3 regions of the Arthrobacter sp. 10N410 genome follow, and region 2 is predicted to be linked to each of the others. Evidence: riboswitches for the same ligand, from Rfam matches in the RefSeq annotation. Region 2 holds a riboswitch; each other region holds the start of a gene.
The links. A riboswitch is a leader RNA that binds a small molecule or an ion and turns the genes downstream of it on or off. The one in region 2 is predicted to bind thiamine pyrophosphate.
Positions count from the first base shown of each region.

Region 1: it holds a riboswitch for thiamine pyrophosphate, as region 2 does, so the genes downstream of both, thiC (phosphomethylpyrimidine synthase ThiC) here and AC1DB8_RS00185 (ECF transporter S component) in region 2, are expected to answer to the same signal.
Region 3: it holds a riboswitch for thiamine pyrophosphate, as region 2 does, so the genes downstream of both, AC1DB8_RS05255 (bifunctional hydroxymethylpyrimidine kinase/phosphomethylpyrimidine kinase) here and AC1DB8_RS00185 (ECF transporter S component) in region 2, are expected to answer to the same signal.

Region 1 covers NZ_JBFTIP010000002.1:69,658-77,342, reverse strand. Annotated here, with positions in the region: gene lepB (signal peptidase I) at 1-241, opposite strand, end outside; gene rplS (50S ribosomal protein L19) at 342-701, opposite strand; gene trmD (tRNA (guanosine(37)-N1)-methyltransferase TrmD) at 963-1,772, opposite strand; gene rimM (ribosome maturation factor RimM) at 1,774-2,376, opposite strand; gene AC1DB8_RS04825 (RNA-binding protein) at 2,503-2,745, opposite strand; gene rpsP (30S ribosomal protein S16) at 2,747-3,169, opposite strand; gene AC1DB8_RS04815 (hypothetical protein) at 3,391-3,828, opposite strand; gene AC1DB8_RS04810 (VOC family protein) at 4,244-5,119, opposite strand; gene AC1DB8_RS04805 (amidohydrolase family protein) at 5,200-6,300, opposite strand; TPP riboswitch at 6,395-6,502, shown strand; gene thiC (phosphomethylpyrimidine synthase ThiC) at 6,471-7,685, shown strand, end outside.
Region 2 covers NZ_JBFTIP010000001.1:39,306-46,990, forward strand. Annotated here, with positions in the region: gene AC1DB8_RS00160 (Na+/H+ antiporter subunit E) at 1-307, shown strand, start outside; gene AC1DB8_RS00165 (MrpF/PhaF family protein) at 304-582, shown strand; gene mnhG (monovalent cation/H(+) antiporter subunit G) at 572-970, shown strand; gene AC1DB8_RS00175 (DUF4235 domain-containing protein) at 992-1,255, opposite strand; gene AC1DB8_RS00180 (heme-degrading domain-containing protein) at 1,292-1,837, opposite strand; TPP riboswitch at 1,984-2,127, shown strand; gene AC1DB8_RS00185 (ECF transporter S component) at 2,197-2,829, shown strand; gene AC1DB8_RS00190 (ABC transporter ATP-binding protein) at 2,843-4,462, shown strand; gene AC1DB8_RS00195 (energy-coupling factor transporter transmembrane component T family protein) at 4,459-5,262, shown strand; gene AC1DB8_RS00200 (UDP-N-acetylglucosamine 1-carboxyvinyltransferase) at 5,359-6,882, shown strand; gene AC1DB8_RS00205 (glutamate--cysteine ligase 2) at 6,944-7,685, shown strand, end outside.
Region 3 covers NZ_JBFTIP010000002.1:152,424-160,108, reverse strand. Annotated here, with positions in the region: gene rplU (50S ribosomal protein L21) at 44-352, opposite strand; gene AC1DB8_RS05255 (bifunctional hydroxymethylpyrimidine kinase/phosphomethylpyrimidine kinase) at 721-2,301, opposite strand; TPP riboswitch at 2,351-2,448, opposite strand; gene AC1DB8_RS05250 (Rne/Rng family ribonuclease) at 2,586-5,942, opposite strand; gene AC1DB8_RS05245 (vitamin K epoxide reductase family protein) at 6,417-7,088, shown strand; gene ndk (nucleoside-diphosphate kinase) at 7,181-7,594, opposite strand; gene AC1DB8_RS05235 (DUF4233 domain-containing protein) at 7,633-7,685, opposite strand, start outside.

The DNA of each region.
Region 1 (7,685 bases), on a different contig from region 2:
AAGAGCCGCGGCCGTCGAAGACCACGACGTCGCCGCGGCGGACCGGGTCGAACGCGAAGTCGGTGCGGGACACCAGGATCCTGTCACCGTCGCGGAGCAGCGGCTCCATCGACGCGGACGGGATGAAGTAAACATCCAGCCACAGTGACCGGACCAGGCCGCTGATTGCCACGGCCAGCACCAGGCCCAGAAGCGCAAAACGCCAGCCCAGTTTCCTGGGCCGGCGTCTTGTCTGTTCCATGATCCGTGTCCTCTAACGCTTTTCTAATTGAACGGCGCAGTGGGGACGGTTCCGGCAAACGCCGGAGCCCTCCGTGGACCCGCTGGAAAGTCCGAAGGACTTACTTGGCGGTCTGGAAGTCGCGCTTTTCCTTGATCTTCGCAGCCTTACCGCGCAGTGCACGCATGTAGTAAAGCTTGGCGCGGCGCACGTCACCCTTGGAGACGAGCTCGATCTTGTCGATGATCGGGGAGTGTACCGGGAAGGTACGCTCCACGCCGACGCCGAAAGAGACCTTGCGGACGGTGAAGGTTTCGCGGACGCCGTCGCCCTGGCGGCCCAGGACGAAGCCCTGGAAGACCTGGACACGGGAGTTCTTGCCTTCGATGATGTTCACGTGCACCTTGATGGTGTCACCCGCGCGGAACTCGGGAACATCGTTGCGCAGCGAAGCTGCATCTACGGAATCGAGGATATGCATTGATCCACTCCTGGTGAACGCCACAGGTCATTCACGTTGGGTCACGGCGGCCAAGCCCGGGTGCTGTGCGCACCGGAAATTCCCGCCGAAAGTATTGTCGTTCCGGCTCCGTCAGGAATTGACGGGACCGGGGTGCCGCGCTGTTGGTGACGCTCCCCCTGTGGCAGGTTCGCACCCAGCAGGCACAAGGACTAATTTTGCCACATTCCGGCACGTTTTGGTGAATTGGCCAAGCGAATGGGCTTCGCGAATCGGCTCAGCTCAGGCGTCGGGGCGGCGCAGGAGCCGGCCGTCCACGACGTCGTAGCCCAGTTCCCCGAAAGCGGTGCGGTCCGCGCGTGGCAGCTTGCCGGCGTCGAACGCGTCGAGCAGGTCCGGCCGGCGTTCGGCGGTGCGCCGGTACTGTTCGTGACGCCGCCACTGCGCGATCTTGCCGTGGTTGCCGCTCAGCAGCACGGGCGGAACCTCGCGGTCCCGCCAGCTGGAGGGCTTGGTGTACACGGGGTACTCGAGCAGGCCGTCGGAGTGGGATTCCTCCACGAGCGATTCGGGGTTTCCGACGACGCCGGGCAACAGCCGCCCCACGGCTTCGACCATGGCCAGCACGGCCACCTCGCCGCCGTTCAGCACGTAGTCCCCGAGGCTCATGGGCCGGACGGTGAAGTGTTCCGCGGCCCACTCCAGGACGCGTTCGTCGATACCCTCGTAGCGTCCGCAGGCAAAGACGAGCTGCTCTTCTTCCGCGAGTTCGTGGGCAATCGCCTGGCTGAAGCGCTCCCCCGCCGGCGATGGGACGATCAGTACGGGCTTGCGAACGGCCTCCGCCCCAGGCGCTTTCGGGCCGGCCTCGGCAATGGCGGTCAGGGCTTGGGCCCACGGTTCGGGCTTCATCACCATGCCGGCGCCGCCGCCATACGGGGTGTCGTCCACGGTGCGGTGCCGGTCCGTGGTGAAGTCGCGGAGGTCGTGGACGTTGAGGTCCAGCAGCCCGTCCTGGCGGGCCTTTCCGATCAGCGAGAGTTCCAGCGGTGCCAGGTATTCGGGGAAGATGCTGACGACGTCGATCCGCATCTTAGGCGTTGTCCCCCGCGCCACGTTCGGCGTCGCTGGCTCCCTCGGCGTCGGCGTCTGTTTCGGTGCCGCCGTCGTCGGGGGTCCCGCCGGCCTCGGTGTTGACCTCGAAAAGGCCGGCTGGCGGGGTGACGAGGACGTACTTGTCCGCGACATTAACCTCAGGCACGATCTGCTCCACGAACGGGATCAGGATTTCCTTGCCGTCCCGGTCAGTCACCACGAGCAGGTCCTGGACCGGCATGGTGTGCAGACCGGAGACCTTGCCGACCACCTGGTCGCCGACGCGGACGTCCAGGCCCACCAGCTCGTGCTCGTACCAGCCCTCGTCGTCGTCCTCGTCCAGTTCTTCGGTCTCGACGTAGAGCTTGGCTCCGCGGAGGGCTTCCGCCTCGTTGCGGGTCTCCACCTCCTCGAACGCCAGCAGCAGGATGTCCTTGTTCCAGCGGGCGCTCTCAACGGTCAGCGGCCCGGCCGACGCCGGTTCCACCACGAACTGGGTGCCGGGAACAAAGCGGTCACCGGGGGCGTCCGTCAGCACCTGGACGGTCACTTCGCCGCGGATGCCATGGGGCTTGCCGATTCGTGCCACCTGAAGCTGCATCTGTTCCTCTGTTCGGGTTCTCGTAAAGTCTGGGATTTGTTGGTGCATGTGCTGCGCAAAACAGTCCGGCCCCTCCACCATAAGCTGGTGAAGGGGCCGGACTAAAGACAAATAATGCTGGTCGCGCTACCGGCGGCGGTCGGTGTCGACGACGTCGACCCTGACCGGCTCGCCGTCGGCCAGCGCCGCCACCACAGTGCGCAAAGCGCGTGCGGTGCGGCCCTGGCGTCCGATCACCCGTCCCAGATCGTCCTGATGAACGCGCACCTCGAGGGTGTCCCCGCGGCGGTTGTTCTTCGCACTGACCTTGACGTCCTCGGGGCTGTCAACAATCCCGCGGACCAGGTGTTCGAGCGCTTCTGCCAGCAATTTACTCAGCCTCGGTGGTCTCTGCTTCGGCGTCGGCGGGAGCCTCAGCTGCGTCGTCCTTCTTAGCCTTCTTGGTGATGGCTTCCGGGATGATCACGGAACCCTTTTCCGGGGTGACGAAGGCTTCCTTGGGAGCCTTGGTCTTCAAGGTGCCCTCCTGGCCCGGGAGACCCTTGAACTTCTGCCAGTCACCGGTGATCTTCAGGATCGCGGCAACCTGCTCGGACGGCTGTGCGCCGACGCCGAGCCAGTACTGGGCACGGTCCGTGTCGACCTCGATGTACGAGGGCTCTTCGGTCGGGTGGTACTTGCCGATCTCTTCGATGGCACGGCCATCACGCTTGGAGCGTGCGTCCATGACGACGATGCGGTAGTACGGTGCGCGCATCTTGCCGAAGCGCTTAAGGCGAATCTTTACGGCCACTTTTGTGGTCACTCCTGTTTCTGAAACGGGGTCGAGCCCGGCGTTCTGCACCCGTGGGGCGGGCCGTACTAGGGGGTTCTAAAAGGACAAGATCCGGACGCGGAGAGAGGGGCCACGCAGATCGAGTACCTGTTCATTGTGCCAGATCACCGCTCGGATTTCGACTTGACGCCCTAGGGCTGCGTGTCCGGGCACTTTTTCGAGCCGTCGGCTTGGGCGCGTCAGGAGGTCCAGACGTAGAGCCCGGCCTTGGTGGCGGGGTCAACGCCGGCAGCGAGTTCGGCGAGCTGGCGGACATAGCGGGCGGCCTGGTCGGCACCGAAGGGCATGTCCTCCTCCGCGGCCCAGCCTTCGGCGACGTCCGCTAGGACATCACCCTCGCCCTCGGTCTCGTAGCTGAGCAACTCGGCCAGGGCACGGACCATGGCGGCCGGCACGCCCAGCAGGGAGTCGCTGGCCACGTCCACCATGGCCAGCTCATAGTCGGCCCCGGCGGCATGCACGGCAGTCCCGGCCAGGTCACCCAGGCGTTCGACTTCGAAGTCGCTGATGTCCGGAATCCGGACCGCGCCGGGGGCGACCGCGGCGCCGCCGTCGAGGGCCGCTGCACGCTTGAGGGCGGCGTCATGGGTGGCGACGAAGATTTCAGTAAATCCCAAGGAAGTGCTCCTCATGAGGGTTGGCGGCGCTGGCCGCGTTTTTGGCGTCGCTTTCAGCCTATCCGCTCCAGCCCGGCCGCGCCCGGACCGGACATGCCCTGCCCCGGCCGCGAGCAATGGACATAATCCCACTATGTCCATCCCTGACCGCGGCGGATGGACATGCCCGGCGTCCCGATCGGCGGACGGACATGGCCGAGGGACCCCATGCCGCGCCCCGCCTCGCGCACTCCCGCCAACGGACATGCGCACCCCCGGACGCGAGCAATGGACATAATCCCACTATGTCCATTCCCCGAAGCGCACGCGGGACATGTCCGCGGACCCAAGCATCAGGAGGTGGACATGCCCAACGCGGGCCTCGAAGGTTGGACATGTCCAGTCCTGGCGCTGCAGGCTGGGCATGTCCGGATGATCAGCGGACGGCGACGCGGATGCTGTTGCGCCACGGATCCTCGAAGCGCAGCTCGGCTCCGGTGTGGTGCGACTGGACGCCCGCGGTCTTGAGGCGGTCGGCGAGGGCGCCAACGTCGTCGCCGGACGGTACTTCAACCAGCACTTCGCCGAGGCCGAGGGTGTCACGGCGGGGGCCGGCGCCGCGGCTGTTCCAAACGTTCATGGCCATGTGGTGGTGGTAGCCGCCGGCTGAGACGAAGAGCGCCTGGCCGTGCCAGCCCGCGGTCTTCTCAAAGCCGAGGGTGCCGACGTAGAAGTCGTGCGCGGACTGCACGTCGCCGACCTGCAGGTGGACGTGCCCGACGCCGGCGTCGGCCTCGCGCTGCCCGGCGAGCGACGCCTCGGTGAGGTGCTGCTCGAGGTAGCGCTGCGGCGGCAGGGCCAGGCTGTCCATCACGACGTTCTTGCCGTCCCAGGACCAGGCTTCGCGGGGGCGGTCCCAGTAGAGCTCGATACCGTTGCCCTCCGGGTCATTGAAGTAGAAGGCCTCGCTGACAAGGTGGTCGGCGCTGCCGGTGAAGGATTGCGGCTCATACTGCGCGGCGGACGCGACGGTGGCGGCCAGCGAGGGCTGGTCCTCAAAGAGAAGGGCGGTGTGGAAGAGGCCGGCTTCGCCGCGGGAGGGCAGGTTCAGCCCGGGTGCCGGTGCCAGGTGGACCAGCGGCTTGAGCTTGCGTCCGAGGTAGAGCCCGCCGTCCTGCTCGGCAACGATGTCGAGGCCGAGGGCGCGCTGGTAGTAGTCCGTCATCAGCTTCATGTCGCCGACCTTGAGCATCACGGTGCCCATGGTGAGTTCGGCAGGAAGGAGATCCTGGGTGCTGGCTTCTACGGTCATTGAAACGCTCCGGTGGTTCTGTGGCCCCCGACCTTCGGCGACCCTCGTAGAGTTAAATTACTTGAAGCTTCAATTTATTCCTAATGGCCGGGGATGCTCCCCTGTACCAGTTCGCCGCGGAGCACGATGCCCCTGAGCTCGCGCAGGGTGCCGAGATTCCCGCGCGGATCCTCGGCGCAGACCAGGACGTCGGCACTGGCACCTTCTGTGATCGCGTCGGCTCCGAGCCAGTCGCGGGCGGCCCAGGCCCCTGCGTCGAGGGCGGCGCCGGCGGGGAGCCCGGCGCCGTGCAGGGCCTCAAGTTCGTCGACGATGCGCCCGTGCTTGATCACACTCCCCGCGTCCGTCCCGGCGTAGATGGCGACCCCGGCCTCATACGCCTCGAGGATCCGTTCGGCGCGGCGTTCCCAGAGCCCCAGCATGTGCGCCGCGTAGCGGGGGAACTTTGCCTTGGCCTGGGCCGCGATGTCCGGGAAAGTGGCGATGTTGATTAGGGTGGGGACAATCGGGACACCCTGTTCGACGAAGCGCGGCAAGTGCCGGGGAAGCAGCCCGGTTCCGTGTTCGATGCAGTCGATGCCGGCGTCGAGCATGTCATCGAGGGTGTCCTCCGCGAAGCAGTGCGCCGTGACGCGGGCGCCTTCGTCGTGGGCGGCCCGGACCGCGTCCCTGACGCTCCGGGCCGGGAAACTCGCAGCGAGGTCGCCGGCGTCGCGGTCGATCCAGTCCCCCACCAGCTTGACCCAGCCGTCCCCCGCGCGGGCCTGCTTGCGTACGGCCTCCACGAGGTCCTCGGGTTCCACCTCGACGGCGAAGCCCCGCAGGTACCGCCGCGTCCTGGCGATGTGCCGCCCGGCGCGGAGAATGCGTGGCAGCTCGCGCCGTTGCTGGATCCAGCGGGTGTCATGAACGGCGCCGGCGTCGCGGACCAGCAGGGTACCGGCGTCGCGATCGGTCAGGGCCTGCCGCTCGGCAACGTCCTCGGGAACATCCCCGCCGGGTCCGAGCCCGATATGGCAGTGCGCATCGACCAGCCCGGGGATCACCCAACCGTCCAGGACCAGGTCCGGCGCGGCCGCGGGGCGCCGGAAGGTCAGGCGGCCGTCCACGGCCCACAGCCCGCGCCGCTCTTGGTCGGCTCCGGTGAGGACCGGGCAGCTGAACTCGATGATGCCGCTCATGGCCTAAAGCCTAATCCGCATCGCGATCCGCGGGCCAAGCCCGCCCAGCCCCCCAGCCCCTCGACGGCTTCCCGTCGGGCTGTGGTAGCTTCGTCTACGACCACACGGGTGCCCTTGCAGGGGCTGAGATCGGGCTGACGCAGCCTGCGACCGTTGAACCTGTCCGGGTAATGCCGGCGAAGGAAGTGAGTATCTCTTTGAGCGCAACAAATCCACAGCAGAGCCCTGCCCAGAATGGGAACAGCGCCGCAGCAGCTACCGTGAAGCAGTCCCTGAAGTCGCATGCCCTCGCGTACGTCGAGGACGGCGGGATCCGCGTCCCGGTAACCGAAATCGCCCTGGCACCGTCCCCTGGCGGCGTCGGGAATCCTCCGTTCCGGGTCTTCCGCACCGCGGGCCCGGGCAGCGACCCGGTGGTGGGACTCGCCGCTTTCCGCCGTGACTGGATCGCCGGGCGCGCGGACACGGAGCCGTACAGCGGCCGGGAACGCACTCTGCTCGACGACGGCAAGTCCGCGGTCAGGCGCGGCGCCGCCTCGGCTGAATGGCGGGGCGCACCGCCCGAGCCGCGTCGCGCCGTCGAAGGCCGAACGGTTACCCAGATGCATTATGCGCGGCACGGCATCGTGACACCGGAGATGCGTTTCGTCGCGCTGCGGGAGAACTGCGACGTCGAGCTTGTCCGCGGCGAAGTCGCCGCCGGCCGGGCCATCATCCCAAGCAACATCAACCACCCGGAGTCCGAGCCGATGATCATCGGGAAGGCGTTCCTGGTGAAGATCAACGCGAACATCGGCAACTCCGCGGTAAGCAGTTCCATCGCCGAGGAGGTCGACAAGCTCCAATGGGCCACGCAATGGGGGGCGGACACGGTGATGGACCTTTCGACCGGGGACGACATCCATACGACCCGCGAATGGATCATCCGCAACTCGCCCGTCCCCATCGGCACCGTCCCGATCTATCAGGCACTGGAGAAGGTGAACGGCGAAGCAAACGCCCTGACCTGGGAGATTTTCCGTGACACGGTGATCGAACAGTGCGAGCAGGGCGTCGACTACATGACGATCCACGCCGGGGTGCTGCTGCGGTACGTCCCGTTGACCGCCAACCGGGTCACCGGCATCGTGTCCCGCGGAGGTTCCATCATGGCTGGGTGGTGCCTTGCACACCACCAGGAGAACTTTCTCTACACGCATTTCGACGAGTTGTGCGAAATTTTCGCCCGCTACGACGTCGCCTTCTCACTCGGCGACGGCCTGCGGCCGGGGTCGACGGCGGACGCCAACGACGCTGCCCAGTTCGCCGAACTGGACACCCTGGCGGAGCTCACGCAACGGGCCTGGGACTTCGATGTCCAGGTCATGGTGGAGGGCCCGGGACAC
Region 2 (7,685 bases):
CCAGGTCCTGTACCTGGCCGTGGTCCGTGGTCCGCGGGTGATCAGCGCCGTCATAGCCGTCCCGCTCCGCAGCCATTCAGACCTGCTGGTGACCGCCACGGGACACGTCATCTCCCTGATCCCGGGGTCCGTGGTGGTGGAGGTGGACAGGTCCACGTCCACGCTCTACATCCACGGCATCAATGTCCGAGACGCCGAGGACGCGGCCAAGCTCCGCAAGGAGGTCCGCGACACCGAGGCCGGGCTGATCCGGATCATGGGCACCAGGGCCGAACTGTCCGCACTGAAGCAGGAGGCCGGGGCATGATGCCGCTGGTTTTGACCATTACCGCGGTCGTGCTGTCGCTCGCCGCGGCCGGCGCGATCATCCGCATCGCGCGGGGGCCCTCGCTGCTGGACCGGGTGCTGGCCGCCGACGTGCTGCTGGCCATCCTAGGCGCGGCGCTGTGCATCGACATGGCCGTGAACCGGCACCTGAACAACCTGATGCTGCTGGTGTCCATCTCGATCATCGGCTTTGTCGGTTCGGTGACGGTGGCCCGATTCGTGGCCGACCGGAGGAAGCAGCCCAATGAGTCCTGACACGATTTCCGCCGACGCCGTAATCGACACCGTCTCGGCTGTGTTCATGGTGGTCGGGGCGCTGATGTCCCTCGGCGCGGCCATCGGCCTGCTGCGGTTCCCCGACCTCATGAGCCGGATGCACGCCGCGACCAAGCCGCAGGTGCTGGGGCTTTTCCTGCTGCTCTGCGCCGTGGGGCTGCAGCTGCGCACCTGGTGGGTGTGGCCGGTGCTGGTGGTCGCGTGGATCTTCCAGCTGCTCACAGTGCCGGTCTCCGCCCACATGGTTGGCCGCGCCGGCTACCGCACCAAGCACCTGCACCCCGAGCTGCTGAGCGCCGACGAGCTGGAAGCCGTGGTGCAGCAGGCGGCCGGCAAGCGCGGATTCACGGACGACGACGACGAGTAACGCCGCCGGCGGCGATATGGCTTAGACCAGGTCCTGGGTCTTGGCGAAGCGGGTGATCGCCCGCTGCGTGCCGCGGTTGGCGAGGACCTGGATGATGGCGCTGACCGAGGCCGAAATGAGGGCGAAGGTCAGGGCCTGGCGCAGGGTGGTGGGGACGTCGTCGTCGTGGCCCTTGGGCGGTTTGTTGCCGGTGGTCTTTTCCCAGACGGTGTCGACTACCTTGGTGCCGACGAAGCCGGCGAGGAGGCTGACGCCGGTGCCAAGCAGTTTGATGAAGATGTTCATACTTCGTACTCCTTGCGGGAGGAAACAGGGCTTCCCCTAGCCTAGCGTCCCCGGGCGGCCGAGGATTTCGGTCAGTGCCTCGACCACCAGCTCGTGGTCGTCCTTCTGCGGCAGCCCCGACACCGTGACGGTGCCTACCACCCCGGTTCCGCGCAGGTAGATGGGGAACGAGCCGCCGTGGGCTGCAAACTCCCGCTGGTCGAACCAGGCGTTGTCCTCGATCCTCTGACCGGCAGCACGCGCCCGCAGGCCCACCAGCAGCGACGGGACTTCATACCGCACCGCGGTGCGCTGTTTGGCCTTGATCCAGCGCTCATTGTCCGGGGTGGCGCCCTCCAGTGCGGCGTGGAAGAGGACCTGATCGCCCTTGCTGATGTCGATGGCGATCGGGTAGGAGCGCTGGCGGCCGAGTTGGACCAGGAGGAGGCCCAGGTCCAGCGCGTCGTCCTTGCTGAAGGACCGGAACTGCAGTTCGTCGATTTCGGCCAGGATGCGGCCGATGAGCGCGGCCAGGGATCCCGGCGGCTGTGGTTCCGCGGAGTCCGGGTCGTACTCGGGGGAAGGCACTGGTGCGTCGGTCATGGGACTCAGCTTCCGTTAGGTGGCCGCCGCCGCGCAAGCCCAACTGACTCGCAGTTGTTGCCGTTATGAGCCCTCAAAACGACAACGACTGCGAGTCACTTGGGAGTGCCGCCGGGTGTAAACTGAGCCAGCCCACAAGGGCGATTTAGATACGACAGGGGAGCGCCGCCGTCGGGCATCACTGGAGAAATCCAAGGTAACCGTAGGTGGGCGCTGAGAGTGCGGACAGCCGCAGACCCTCGAACCTGATCCGGTTAGTACCGGCGCAAGGGAGTCGAGTTCTCAGGGTGCCCGGCACCCGTGGCGAAGGCCGCGGTGCCGCCGGAGCACCCTCCCCTCCTGTTCCTCAGGAGGACGATATGACTGACATTTCTGCGAAGCAGACACTGACCACCGGCAAATACAGCTGGCGCGTGGTCGACATTGTGGTGGCCGCGTTGATCGCTGTTGCCGGCGGTGTGATTTTCTGGGCCTGGTCCCAGGGTTCCAACCTTGTTTCCGTCCCGCTCAACGCGGTCTACCCGCCGCTGACCGGGCTCTACGCCGGCGGCTGGATGATCCCGGCGGTGCTGGGCATGCTCGTTATCCGCAAGCCCGGGGCGGCGCTGTTCTGCGAAGCGGTGGCCGCCACCGGCGAGCTGATCATGGGCTCGCAGTACGGCACCACCGTGCTGATCTCCGGCATCCTGCAGGGCCTGGGCGCCGAACTCATCTTTGCCGCGTTCCTGTACAAGAAGTTCAACCTTCCGGTGTCCCTGCTGGCCGGTGCCGGTGCGGGCCTGTTCTGCGGCCTGAACGACTCCTTCCTGCCCTGGGGCTGGAACATCGCGTACGAAACCGGTGACAAGCTCGCCTACATCATCTTCTGCGCCATCTCCGGAGCGGTGATTGCCGGGGGACTGTCCTGGCTCGCCACCCGCGGCCTGGCCAAGACCGGGGTGCTGGCCTCGTTCGGGTCCCGCAAGGCGGCATCGGAACCCGTCTTCTCCTGATGCCCGCACACGCATGAGGTCTGTCGACGACGTACGCCCGGCCGCGGTCAGCGCCCGCGGCTGGGGCTGGCGGCACGCCGGCCGGGCCCGGCCCGCCGTGAGCGGCCTGGACCTGGACATCCGTCCGGGCGAGCGCGTGCTGTTGCTGGGCCCGTCCGGCGCCGGCAAGTCCACGCTGTTGCACGCCCTGGCCGGTGTGCTGGGGGACAGCACTGCGGCAGCCGCGTCCGCTGCTGCTTCCGCTGATGCCGAGGACTCCGATGAGACCGGCAGCCTGCTGATCGACGGAGCCCCGCCCAGGGCCCGGCGCGGGCGGGCCGGGCTGATGCAGCAGGACCCGGAGACCCAGGTGGTGCTGTCGCGGCTCGGCGACGACGTGGCCTTCGGGGCCGAAAACCTCTCGGTGCCCCCGGCGGACATCTGGCGGCGGGTGGGGGAGGCGCTCGACGACGTCGGGCTGGGCGGCCTGCCGCTGCATCACCCGACGTCGTCGCTCTCCGGAGGCCAGAAGCAACGGCTGGCGCTCGCCGGGATCCTCGCGATGCGGCCCGGGCTGCTGCTCCTCGATGAGCCCACCGCCAACCTTGACCCGGCCGGTGTCCTGGAGGTCCGCGACGCCGTGGGACGGTGCCTGGACAAGACCGGGGCCACCCTGGTGGTGGTGGAGCACCGGGTTGCTGTCTGGAAAGACCTTGTGGACCGGATCGTCGTGCTGCAGCCCGGATCCGCCACGGACTCCGCCGTGCTGCTGGACGGGCCCCCGGACCTGGTCCTGGAGCAGGCGCGGGACATGCTCATCTCCGCCGGCGTCTGGGTGCCGGGCCATGTGCCCGCCACCCGGGCCCGCCGCGGCCGAACAGGACCGGAAGGGGACGCCGGGGCCGGCCAGCTGCTGCTGGCCGCAGAGGAACTGGCCGTGTCCCGCGAACGGCCCCGCCGCACCGGTTTGCTGCGGGGCTTCAGCACGGTAACACCCGTCCCGGTGCAGTCCGGCATCACGGCCCGGGTCCGGTCCGGCCAGGCGTTGACCGTCACCGGCCCCAACGGTTCCGGGAAGTCGACCTTCGCCCTGACCCTGGCAGGCCTGCTCTCCCCGGTCTCCGGCGCGGTGTCCGCCACCACCGAGCTGAGCGCCGGCGCAGGCATCGATCCGTACAAATGGAGGGCCCAGCAGTTGATCGCCAGGATCGGCACGGTGTTCCAGGAACCCGAGCACCAGTTCGTCACCGGCAGGGTGCTGGACGAACTGATGTTCGGTCCCCGTCAGCTGGGCCGCGGCGAAGAACGGGTCGAGGAGCTGCTGGAACGGCTCCGGCTCCGCGAGCTCGTGGATGCCAACCCCTACACGCTCTCCGGCGGCGAGAAACGGCGGCTCTCCGTGGCCACCGTGCTGGCTGCCCACCCGCAGGTGCTGGTGCTGGACGAACCCACCTTCGGCCAGGACGCCAACACCTGGGCGGAACTGGCCTCCTTCCTCTCCGAGCTTCTCGACGCCGGGACCGCGGTGGTCTCGGTGACCCACGACGCGGAGTTCAGCGAGGTCCTGGGCGGCACCGAGCTGAAGCTCGGCGCACCGCAGTCGGGCGCGCCGGGACTACCCGGCAGGACGAATCCGGGGGTGGCGGCGCCATGAGGGACGCCCTGACCCTGCGCGGAAACCACGCTCTGCTGACCCGCGCCAACCCGCTGGCGAAATTCTCCGGCGTCGTGCTCATCACGGTCGCGCTGGCGCTGTCCATCGACTGGGTGTCCGCGTCCGTGGCGCTCGCCTTCGAACTGCTGCTGTTCCCGCTGGCGGGCCTGACCCTGGCCCTGCTCTGGCAGCGCGGCTGGCCGCTGATCCTCGCGGCCGCCGTGGGCGGCTGGAGCACCGCGATCCTGGCCCCGGACCACGGCAGGATACTGCTCGACGTCGGCGTCTGGTCCATCAGCGAGGGCTCGCTGCAGCTCGGGCTGGGCTTCCTGCTGCGCGGCCTCGCGATCGCGCTACCGGCGGTGCTGCTGATGAGCTGCACCGACCCCACGGACCTGGCCGACGCCCTGGCGCAGCAGGCGAAGCTGCCGCACCGTTTCGTGCTCGGCACCCTGGCCGCGATGCGGCTGGTGGGGCTCATGGCCGAGGAATGGCAGACCATCGGCATGGCCCGGCGAGCCCGCGGTGTCGGCTCGCACGGAAACCCGGTGCAGCGGCTCAGGGCCACGCTGGGGCAAAGCTTCGGGTTGATGGTCCAGGCCGTCCGCCGCGCCTCCCGGCTCGCCGTGACCATGGAAGCACGGGGCTTTGGCGGCGCGCAGCGGACCTGGGCCCGGAAGGCGACGTTCAGCCGGCTGGACGCGTGGGTGGTTCTCGGGGGCCTGCTGATCTCAGGTGCCGCCGTGGCCGCAGCCGTCGCTGCCGGGACGTGGAACATGGTGTTCCTCGGCCAGCAGTAGCCGCTACATATCGCACGAGATGGATATTCTGTGAGCTTTATTGCAGTTCTGGGGATTTGGCCCGTCAAAATAGCTCATCCGTGATATTTATTGCATATGACTCAACAGACTGCTGAATATGTCGGCGCCGTACTCCGGGACGCCCGCGGCGAGAAGGGCTGGACCCAGGGACAGCTCGCGGCCGAGCTGGGAACCAGCCAGAGCGCCATCGCCCGGATGGAGCAGGGCAAGCAGAACCTGAGCCTGAAAATGATTGAGCGGCTCGAATCCATTTTCGGCCGCGCCATCGTCAAAGTCGGCCGGCCGCAGATGACCCACCTGCGGGTGGAGGGCGGCCGCACGCTCTCCGGCGCCGTGGACGTCAACAGCAGCAAGAACGCCGGCGTCGCGCTGCTGTGCGCGAGTCTCATCAACCGCGGCACCACCGTCCTGCGGCGGCTGGCCCGGATCGAAGAGGTCAACCGGATCGTGGAGGTCCTGACCAGCATCGGCGTCGAGTGCACCTGGCTCGACGCGAACGACCTGCAGATCCGCCGACCGGCCGTGCTGGACCTCGACTCGATGGACGTCGAGGCCGCCCGCCGCACCCGCAGCGTCATCATGCTCCTCGGCCCGTTGCTCGATGAGTCCAGCGAATACCGGCTGCCCTACGCCGGTGGCTGCGACCTTGGCACCCGCACCGTGGAGCCGCACATGCAGGCCCTGCGCCAGTTCGGCCTCAGCGTCGAGGCGAAGTCCGGCTTCTACAGCGTGCAGGCACCGCCCGCAGACGGCCACGACCGTTCCTTCGTCCTGAGCGAGCGCGGCGACACCGTGACCGAAAACGCCATCATGGCCGCCGCCCACCGCCGCGGCACCACCATCATTCGCAACGCCAGCCCAAACTACATGGTCCAGGACCTCTGCTTCTACCTGCAGATGCTGGGCGTGGAGATCGACGGCGTGGGAACCACGACGCTGAAGATCGTCGGCCGCCCGTCGATCGACGCAGACATCGAGTATTTCCCGTCCGAGGACCCGATCGAGGCGATGAGCCTGATCACCGCCGGCATCGTGACCAACTCCGAAGTCACGATCCGCCGCGTCCCGATCGAGTTCATGGAGATCGAACTGGCGACCCTCGAGCAGATGGGCCAGCGGCTGGAGGTATCCGCGGAGTATCTTGCCCGCAACGGCCGCACCCGGCTGGTGGACGTCACCACCAAACCCTCCGAGCTGCGGGCGCCAACGGACAAGATCCACCCGATGCCGTTCCCCGGCCTGAACATCGACAACCTGCCGTTCTTCGCCGTCATCGCCGCCAACGCCCACGGCCAGACGATGATCCATGACTGGGTCTACGAGAACCGGGCCATCTACCTGACCGAGCTGAACAAGCTGGGCGCCCAGGTCCAGCTGCTGGATCCGCACCGGATCTACGTCAACGGGCCCACCAAGTGGCGGGCCGCGGAAGTCGGCTGCCCGCCGGCCCTGCGCCCGGCTGCCTGCCTGCTGCTGGCCATGCTCGCCGCGCGGGGCGTGTCAGAGCTGCGCAACATTTACGTGATCGAACGCGGCTACGAGGACCTGGCCGAGCGGCTTAACACCATCGGCGCCAAGATCGAGTATTTCCAGGACTGAATCGTCTGAGCGGCGATTTTGGGGTAGCGCGCCGGGGCGGGTGCTGACGCACAATGGTTGCATGCGCACCTTTGGCGTAGAGGAGGAACTGCTGATCGTGGATCCCGTTACCGGGGTCCCGCTGGCACTGGCCGACGCACTGTTGCGCGGACTGAAACCCGCCACCGCGGCAGCGGCCGCGGCGTCTGCCGCGGATCCGAACCACGATGACTCGGGCTTCAGTTTCGAGCTCAAGCTGGAGCAGATCGAGACCCAGACCGTGCCCTGCCTTGACCACAGCGCGCTGCTCCAGCAAATCAGGCAGTCCCGGGCTTTCGCGGGCCGCGTAGCCCGGATGCACGGAGCCCGGGTGGCAGCCCTGGCCACATCGCCGCTGGCAGCTGCCACCCACACGACGCCCAACCCGCGGTACGCCACCATGCAGAAGCGCTTCGGCCTTACGGTGCAGGAGCAGCTGACGTGCGGCTTCCACGTCCATACCTTCATCGAGTCCCCGGAGGAGGGCGTCGCCGTCCTCGACCGGATCCGGGACAAACTGGCGGTGCTGATCGCGCTCAGCGCCAACTCACCCTTTTGGAACGGGACGGAGACCGGCTTCGAAAGCTACCGCACCCAGGCCTGGAACCGCTGGCCGGCGGCGGGGCCCTCCATGATATTTGGGAGCCTTCCGGTCTACCGGCGGGTGGTCACGAGGCTGCTGGAAAGCGGGGTGCTGTTCGACGAAGGGATGATCTATTTTGATGCCCGGCTGGCCCGGCACCACCCCACTGTGGAGGTCCGGGTCGCGGATGTCTGCCTGCGGG
Region 3 (7,685 bases), on a different contig from region 2:
AAAATTCTGGGGAATCTGCTGAAAACCTGAACAGTAACGTTAGTTACTTGATACCGGTGATCTTGACCTTGGTCAGTTCCTGACGGTGACCCTGGCGCTTCTTGTAACCGGTCTTGTTCTTGAACTTCTGGATGACGATCTTCGGACCACGGAGGTCTTCGAGGATCTCAGCCGTAACCGTTACCTTGGCCAGGTCCTTGGCTGCAGACGTGACCTTGTCACCGTCCACCAGGAGCAGTGCGGGCAACTCAAAGGTGCTGCCGGCTCCACCGGGGACGCGGTTCAGGGTAACGAAGTCTCCAACGGAAACCTTCTCTTGGCGGCCGCCTGCGCGGACAATCGCGTACACCACTGGGGAACTCACTTCTCTCGACGTTTATTACTAGATTTGCGTGCGGAACCTGGGGCCCAAAATGCTTGGACCGGCTCACGCTGTGCCTCAACGCCGGTGGATTCCCCGGGGGAACCCATGAGCTATCCTGCGGAAAAGTCCTGCCCGTAGTACGGGTGAACTGTTCCTCAAGGTCATAACCCAAGTGTTGGCGTAAGCACCGAAGATCTAGACTACGCTAATTTTGCCTTCGGCCGCAAACGAGGCTGGTCCCGGCAGGTAGTGCGTGACGGACGCCACACCCTGCGCCCGGGGGCCAAAGTTATGGTGCCGCAGCGACTTCCGGAACCGCGCCCAACTATCCTACCGGCTGCTTCGCGTAGCGCGGCTTAGGCGTGCAGCCTCGGCGCGTCGAAGAACTCCACCTCGTAGCGGGAGGACTGCCTGAACGCCACCGCCATGGCGCTGCGTTCCGCCTCGGAGCCTTTACGGGCCGCCGCGTCCGTGTACCTGATCGCCTGCCGCGTCGCCTCCGCGAAGGCCTCGTCCGCATAGGTGCGCAGCCACTCCGCGTAGGGATGCGTTGCCGGTGCGCCGGCAGCGAGGAACTCGCGATGCAGCGTGGCGCCGACCTCCGCGTAGAGCCAGAAGCACGGCAGCGCCGCGGCCACGAGCACGCCGTAGCTGCCGGCGAGCGATGCCGCGTGCAGATGGTCCACGTACGCCTTGGTCACCGGTCCCAGCTGGGTCTCGACGGCGCGGCCGGCCAGCCAGTTCCGGTGCAGTTCGGATTCGACTTCGAGGCACTGCTGCGCCGAGCGGGACCAGAAGAGTTGTTCGGCTTCCGACGGCGCCAGGGCCGCCGCGCGGGACAGCACCCGGGAGTAGCCGTTGAGGTACAGGGCGTCCTGGCCGAGGTAGTAGGCGAACTCGGGTTCCGGCAAGGTACCGTCCGCGAGCCCCCGAATGAAGTCCAGGCCGTAGATCGCGTCCAGCCCGTCCGCCGCGTGCCCTGCCAGCAGCGCGGCGAACTCGCCCTCGGCAGGAAGCTGGGGTGCCGCAGCGTGCTGCAGGTGGTGGAAGTGGTGCACGGGTCCGTTGCCGGATCCGACCTCCAGGCGGCCGGCATCCCGCAACGCACCCAGCAGCCACGGCTTGACCTCCCGCAGCGCTGCCTCCCAGTCCCCCGTCCTGGCCTGGACCGTGGCCAGCGCCGAGGACAAGGAGCAGCCGGTGCCGTGGCTGTTGCGGGTGTCGATCCGCTCGCCGGGCACCACCACCGTCTCCTGGCCGAGCACTCCCCCGGTGTTGACGAGCGCGTCCGGGCAACCGCCGTCGTTCTGGGCGCAGTCGCTCTGGGCTCCGCCGGCCGGGGCTCCGCCGGCCGGCAGGTGGCCTCCCTTGACCAGCACCGTGGTGCCGGCCAGGGCCGCGAGCCGCTTGCCCTGTTCCAGCGCGCTGGCCCAGTCCGCGGCGGGCGGTTCGCCCAGCAGCATGGCCAGCTCGGCCAGGTTCGGGGTGATGAGGTCCGCCAGTGGCAAGAGGGCCCGCAGCGCGGTCTCGGCCGATTCCTGGAGCAACCGGTCGCCACTCGTGGCCACCATCACCGGGTCCAGGACCACGACGCCGGGGCGCACCTTTTCGAGCCAGGCCCGGACGGCGTCGATCACCGAGTCGTCGCCGAGCATACCGATCTTGACGGCGTCGATGGTGATGTCGTCGCTGATGGCCTCCAGCTGGGCGGTCAGGAACGCTGCCGGCGGTACATGCACCGACCGGACGCCCTGGGTGTTCTGGGCGGTCAGTGCCGTGATGGCAGCCATCCCGTAGCCGCCGTTCGCGGCAATGCTCTTCAGGTCGGCCTGGATGCCGGCGCCGCCGGAGGGGTCCGAGCCCGCGATGGCCAGCACCCGCGGAATCCGCGGCGGCGTTGAGGCCCCGCCGTCGGGCTCCGGGAAGACGGACTGCAGGAAGGCTGACGTTCGGCTAGATGCAGGCTGCGTCGATGCAGGCTGGGTTGTTGAAGACAAGAGACATCCCTTCGCCGGTGCTAACCGGACAGGTTCAACGGGTCTGGATCTCAGCCGGCTCGATGCGCGGCACCCCGTGTCAGTCCCCCAGCCTAGCGTTCCTCGCCGGCAACCCCGCTAAATTTCAGCCTGTCCCCTTAACGCCCTCGCGGGTTCCGTCCGGGGTCGACGTGATGTTACGTCGATCCCGGACGGAACCCGCGAGTGGTGGTGCCTGCTGGGTCCTAGAGCTCCGACGCCGGGACGCCGACGCCGAGGATGATCGGCTCGTTGGCGGCGGGCTTGGCGGCCACCTTTGCCGGCTCCGGGGCCTTGGCCTCATGGACTGAGACGGCCTCAACCGACGGAGCGGTCTCGCGCTGCTGCACGGACGTCTCGTTGGCGGCGCCCTGGGCTCGGCTGGCGCTCCGGTTCCGGCGCACCCGTCGGGGTCCGGTGGTGTCCGGGGCCTGGGCCGCAGGGGCCTTGCGGGCTTCCTGGCGTACCGGGGCCTGGGCCGCAGGAGCCTTGCCGGCTTCCTGGCGGGCCGGCGCCTGGGCCGCAGGGGCCTTCGCAGCTTCCTGGCGGGCCGGGGCCTGGGCCTCGGCGGTACGTACACTCGGCGGCTGGATCCGCGCCGTCCTGGCGCGGCCGCGGCCCCGGGTGGCGCGGGACGGCGCTGCAGCTGCAGGCGCAGCGTGCTCCGCAGCGTGCTCCGCCGCGTGCTCGGCCGTGGGAACCTCGGCTGCGGGCGACTCGGCAACCGGAGCCGCGGCGGCTGGCTTGCCGGTCTCGGCGTCGCCCAGGTGGGCGAACGCTTCGGTCAGCAGGTCCAGGGTCAGCGCGGGCTGCGGGGTTTCCTCGGCGTGCTCGACGAAGGGCAAGGCAACCTGTTCGCCGCCGAAGGTCAGCACGGCCGCGGGACGACCCGCTGCCTCCTCCGACGAAGCGAGTTCCACGGCGGCGTCGAGCGCGGCCTGGCGGGTTTCGGCGTCGGGAGCTGCTGTCGCTTCACCGTCGTGCAGGTGGGCAGCGTGCGCCGCGGCGGCGATGTTGGCCAGCGCGGCGCGCGTCGCCTCTGCCTTGGCGTGGCGCTCCGCCTCGGTGGGCTCGGCGTGCACGGCGACGGGTGCGGACGGCATGGCTTCGCCGCCCTGGCCGCCCTTGCCGCGGCGACGCTTGCGCTCACTGCGTGCGGCGGGCTGGTGCTCGGTCCGCGGGACGTGGTGTTCTGCGGCGACGGTGTTGGCACGGCGGTGTTCCACGGGCTCGTCGTGGGTGACGATGCCGCGGCCGGCGCAGGCCTCGCACTGTTCGCCGAAGACTTCGAGCAGCCCGGTGCCCATCCGCTTGCGGGTCATCTGCACGAGGCCCAGCGAGGTCACCTCGGCAACCTGGTGCTTGGTCCGGTCCCGGCCTAGGCACTCCACCATGCGTCGCAGCACGAGGTCGCGGTTGGATTCCAGCACCATGTCGATGAAGTCGATCACGATGATGCCGCCGATGTCACGCAGCCTCAGCTGCCGGACGACTTCCTCGGCCGCTTCGAGGTTGTTCTTGGTGACGGTTTCCTCGAGGTTGCCGCCGCTGCCGGTGAACTTGCCGGTGTTGACGTCCACCACGGTCATGGCTTCGGTGCGGTCGATCACGAGCGAGCCGCCGGAGGGCAGGAAGACCTTGCGGTCCAGTGCTTTGTGGATCTGCTCGTCGATGCGCCACGCAGCGAAGATGTCTGTGTCCTTGGTCCACTTCTCAAGCCGGCCCACCAGGTCCGGTGCCACGTAGGTGACGTAGGCCTCGATGGTGTCCCAGGCTTCCTCGCCGGAGACGATCAGCTTGGAGAAGTCCTCGTTGAAAACGTCGCGGACCACCTTGATGGTCAGGTCAGGTTCGCCGTAGAGCAGCTCGGGGGCGAGGATCTTGGTGGACGTGGACTGGCTTTCGATGCCCTCCCACTGGGCTCGCAACCGGTTGATGTCATGCGTCAGCTCTTCTTCCGAAGCGCCCTCGGCCGCGGTGCGGACAATGACACCGGCGTCTTCCGGCAGGCGGTCCTTGAGGATCCGCTTGAGCCGGTTGCGTTCGACGTCGGGCAGCTTGCGGGAGATGCCGGTCATGGAACCGCCGGGCACGTACACCAGGTAACGGCCGGGCAGCGAGATCTGGCTGGTCAGGCGGGCACCCTTGTGGCCGACCGGGTCCTTGGTGACCTGGACGAGCACGGAGTCGCCGGACTTGAGCGCATTTTCGATCCGCCGCTGCTTGCCTTCGAGGTTGACGGCGTCCCAGTTGACTTCGCCGGCGTACAGCACGGCGTTGCGGCCGCGTCCGATATCGACGAACGCGGCTTCCATGGACGGCAGCACGTTCTGGACCTTGCCCAGGTAGACGTTGCCGATCAAGGAATCCTGCTGGGTCTTGGAGACGAAGTGCTCGGCCAGCACGCCGTCTTCCAGGACGCCGATCTGGATTCTGTCGTCGCGCTGGCGGACGATCATCTGGCGGTCCACGGATTCGCGGCGGGCCAGGAACTCGGCCTCGGTGATGACGGTGCGGCGGCGGCCGGTGTCGCGGGACTCGCGTCGGCGCTGCTTCTTGGCCTCCAGGCGGGTGGAGCCCTTGACGGAGGTGACGCGGTCGTTGACCGGGGCCTCGCTGACCGAGCGCGGCGCCCGGACGCGGGTTACCGTGTTGGGCGGATCGTCGTCCCCGCCGCCGGTCAGTTCGAGATCCTGGTCGCCGCGGCGGCGACGGCGACGGCGGCGCGAGGTCACGCCGTCTTCGAGGGTGCTCTCGGAGTCCTCGCCGGTCTCCGCTGCATCTTCGGCTGCGCCGTCTGCGTCGGTGTCGGCTTCGCCGGTCCGGCTGCGGCCACGGCGTCCACGGCTGCGGCGGCGACGGCGGCTGCCGGCATCCTCGCCCTCGGCTTCTTCGTCTTCTTCTTCTTCGGCTTCCTCGGCAACAGCAGCGGGGGCCGGGGCCGGGCGGATGACGGTGCTCAGATCCGGGGCCTGGAAGATCATCGAGGTGACGGCGCCCGGTGCGAGGAAGAGCGAGGGGGCTCCGGATGTTTCTACAGACGCCTCGGCAGCGGGTGCAGCGTCGGCCGGGGCCTCGACGGGCGCGGCCTCAGGGGCCGGCGCGTCGGAAGCCACGGCGGCGGGAGCCTCGGCCGGGGCCGGGGCTTCTTCCGTCGCTGCAGGCGTCACGGCTGTCTTCGCGCGGGAGGCGCGGCGGCGGACCGGCTTCTCCGGTGCCGCCTCGGCGGCCGGCAGCTCGGCAGGCGCTTCATCGGCGGGAACCGCAGTTTCCGTGCTGGCGGCTGAGTCAGCGAAGGCGGGCAGCACCTCGGGTTCGACCTTCTTCCGCGACCGGCTCCGGCGGGCCGGGGCCTTCGCTTCCGGGGCCGCTTCGGGATTGTCGACGGCGGGGGCGTCAGCAACGACGTCGGACGCGACGGCTGCTTCGGCGGCCTCCGCCTTTGGGGCCGCCTTGCGGCGGGACCGGGTGGCCTTCTTGGGCGCCTCCGCGGCGGCGGCTTCCGGTGCTACTTCGGCAACAGCGGCTTCGTCGTTACCGGCTACAAGCTGGTCATTATCCATATGTGGCGACACTCCTGCCCCTGATGTACCGCCACATCCGGCACCCGTGGGGCAAATATTTGTCAACACCCGCAGGCATTGACAGAAGTCAATTGGATACCTCCAGGTTCGCACCGGCAGTGGGGTGCGGCAGCCCTGGAAGGCCGGCAAGATTGCTCTGAACCCGTTGATCTCTCTGTCACAACCAGGTGCCGTCCAATGGCATTGCGGGATAGGCCGGATCGAGGGATCCGAAGTATGCCCTGCTCATCATTGGCGGTCTTGAAAGCAAAGTCGCCGGACCGAAACCCGAATGTGGATCGGGCCCCAGCCAGGTTCATTGTCTCACAGGAGCCGCCAAAGCAGGGCTAAGCGGGACATCCAGTCCGCGCCGTGGACCGAATCACCGGTGAGGGCACGACTCCTACCCGGTTACATCCAGCCTCCGGCGATAGAATCGGCCCAAGAGCACCCGACGCAAAGGACTGAAATCCCATGCCCAGCATCTCCCACGCCCCCGGCGACGTGACCGCCCACGAGCGCGGCACCGGCGCGGCAGCTGCGGAGCGCCCGCTGCCCCCGATGACGCGTGACCGGCCCTTCGCCTGGCTCCTGCTGATCACCGGCGTCGTCGGCTGGCTCGCGTCCGGCACGCTGGTGCTGGAGAAACTGGCTGTCCTCAAGGACCCCAACCACGCCACGGTGTGCGACGTGAACCCGTGGATCTCCTGCGGCCAGGTAATGCAGACCTGGCAGAGTTCGGTCTTCGGTTTCCCGAACATGTTCATCGGCATTGTCGCGTTCGCGGTCATCATCACCACGGCCATGGGAATCCTCGCCGGGGCCACGTTTGCCCGCTGGTACTGGATCGGGCTGCAGGCCGGTGTGACGCTGGGCTTCGCCTTCGTGGTGTGGCTGTGGTCCCAGGCGCTGTACTCGATCCACATTCTCTGCCCGTTCTGCATGATCGTCTGGGCCGCGATGATTCCGCTGTTCGTCTGGGTGACGGTCCGCAACGTGAGCCACGGCGTCATCCGGGTGCCCGCCGCTGCCGCCCGCATCCTGGCGGACTCCGGCTGGATCCTCACGGCCCTGCTCTACGTCGCCGTCGTCGCCACGATCTTCTTCGCCTTCATTCAGGTGTTCATCGGAACCTCCGGCTACTGAGCGTTCCGCAAACGCCGCGAGGTGACAGATAAGGCCAATGTTCAACGCGAACATTGGCCTTATCTGTCACCTCGGTGTGGTGCCGCGGGTTCTTAGAACCAGATCTTGATCTCGCGTTCGGCGGACTCCGCCGAGTCTGAGCCGTGGACCAGGTTCTGCTGGACCTTGAGGCCCCAGTCGCGGCCGAAGTCGCCGCGGATGGTGCCGGGCGCCGCCGTCGTCGGGTCCGTGGTGCCGGCGAGCGAGCGGAAGCCCTCAATCACGCGGTGGCCTTCGAAGATCGCGGCAACGACGGGCCCGCTGAGCATGAACTCGACGAGGGGCTCGTAGAACGGCTTGCCGACGTGCTCCTCGTAGTGCTGTTCGAGGAGTTCGCGGCTGGCGTTGACCTTCTTGAGTTCGGCCAGGGTGTAGCCCTTGGCTTCGATCCGGGCGATGATGCTGCCGGTCAGGTTGCGGGCGACGCCGTCGGGCTTGATCAGGACTAGGGTGCGCTCAGTGCTCACAGCTGCTCCAATGTGTTGGGGTGGGGTTCGGGACAAGTCTAGTTGCTTTGGCCCTCGGGGTTCGCGGCCTCCCAGGCCGCCTGCTCGCGTT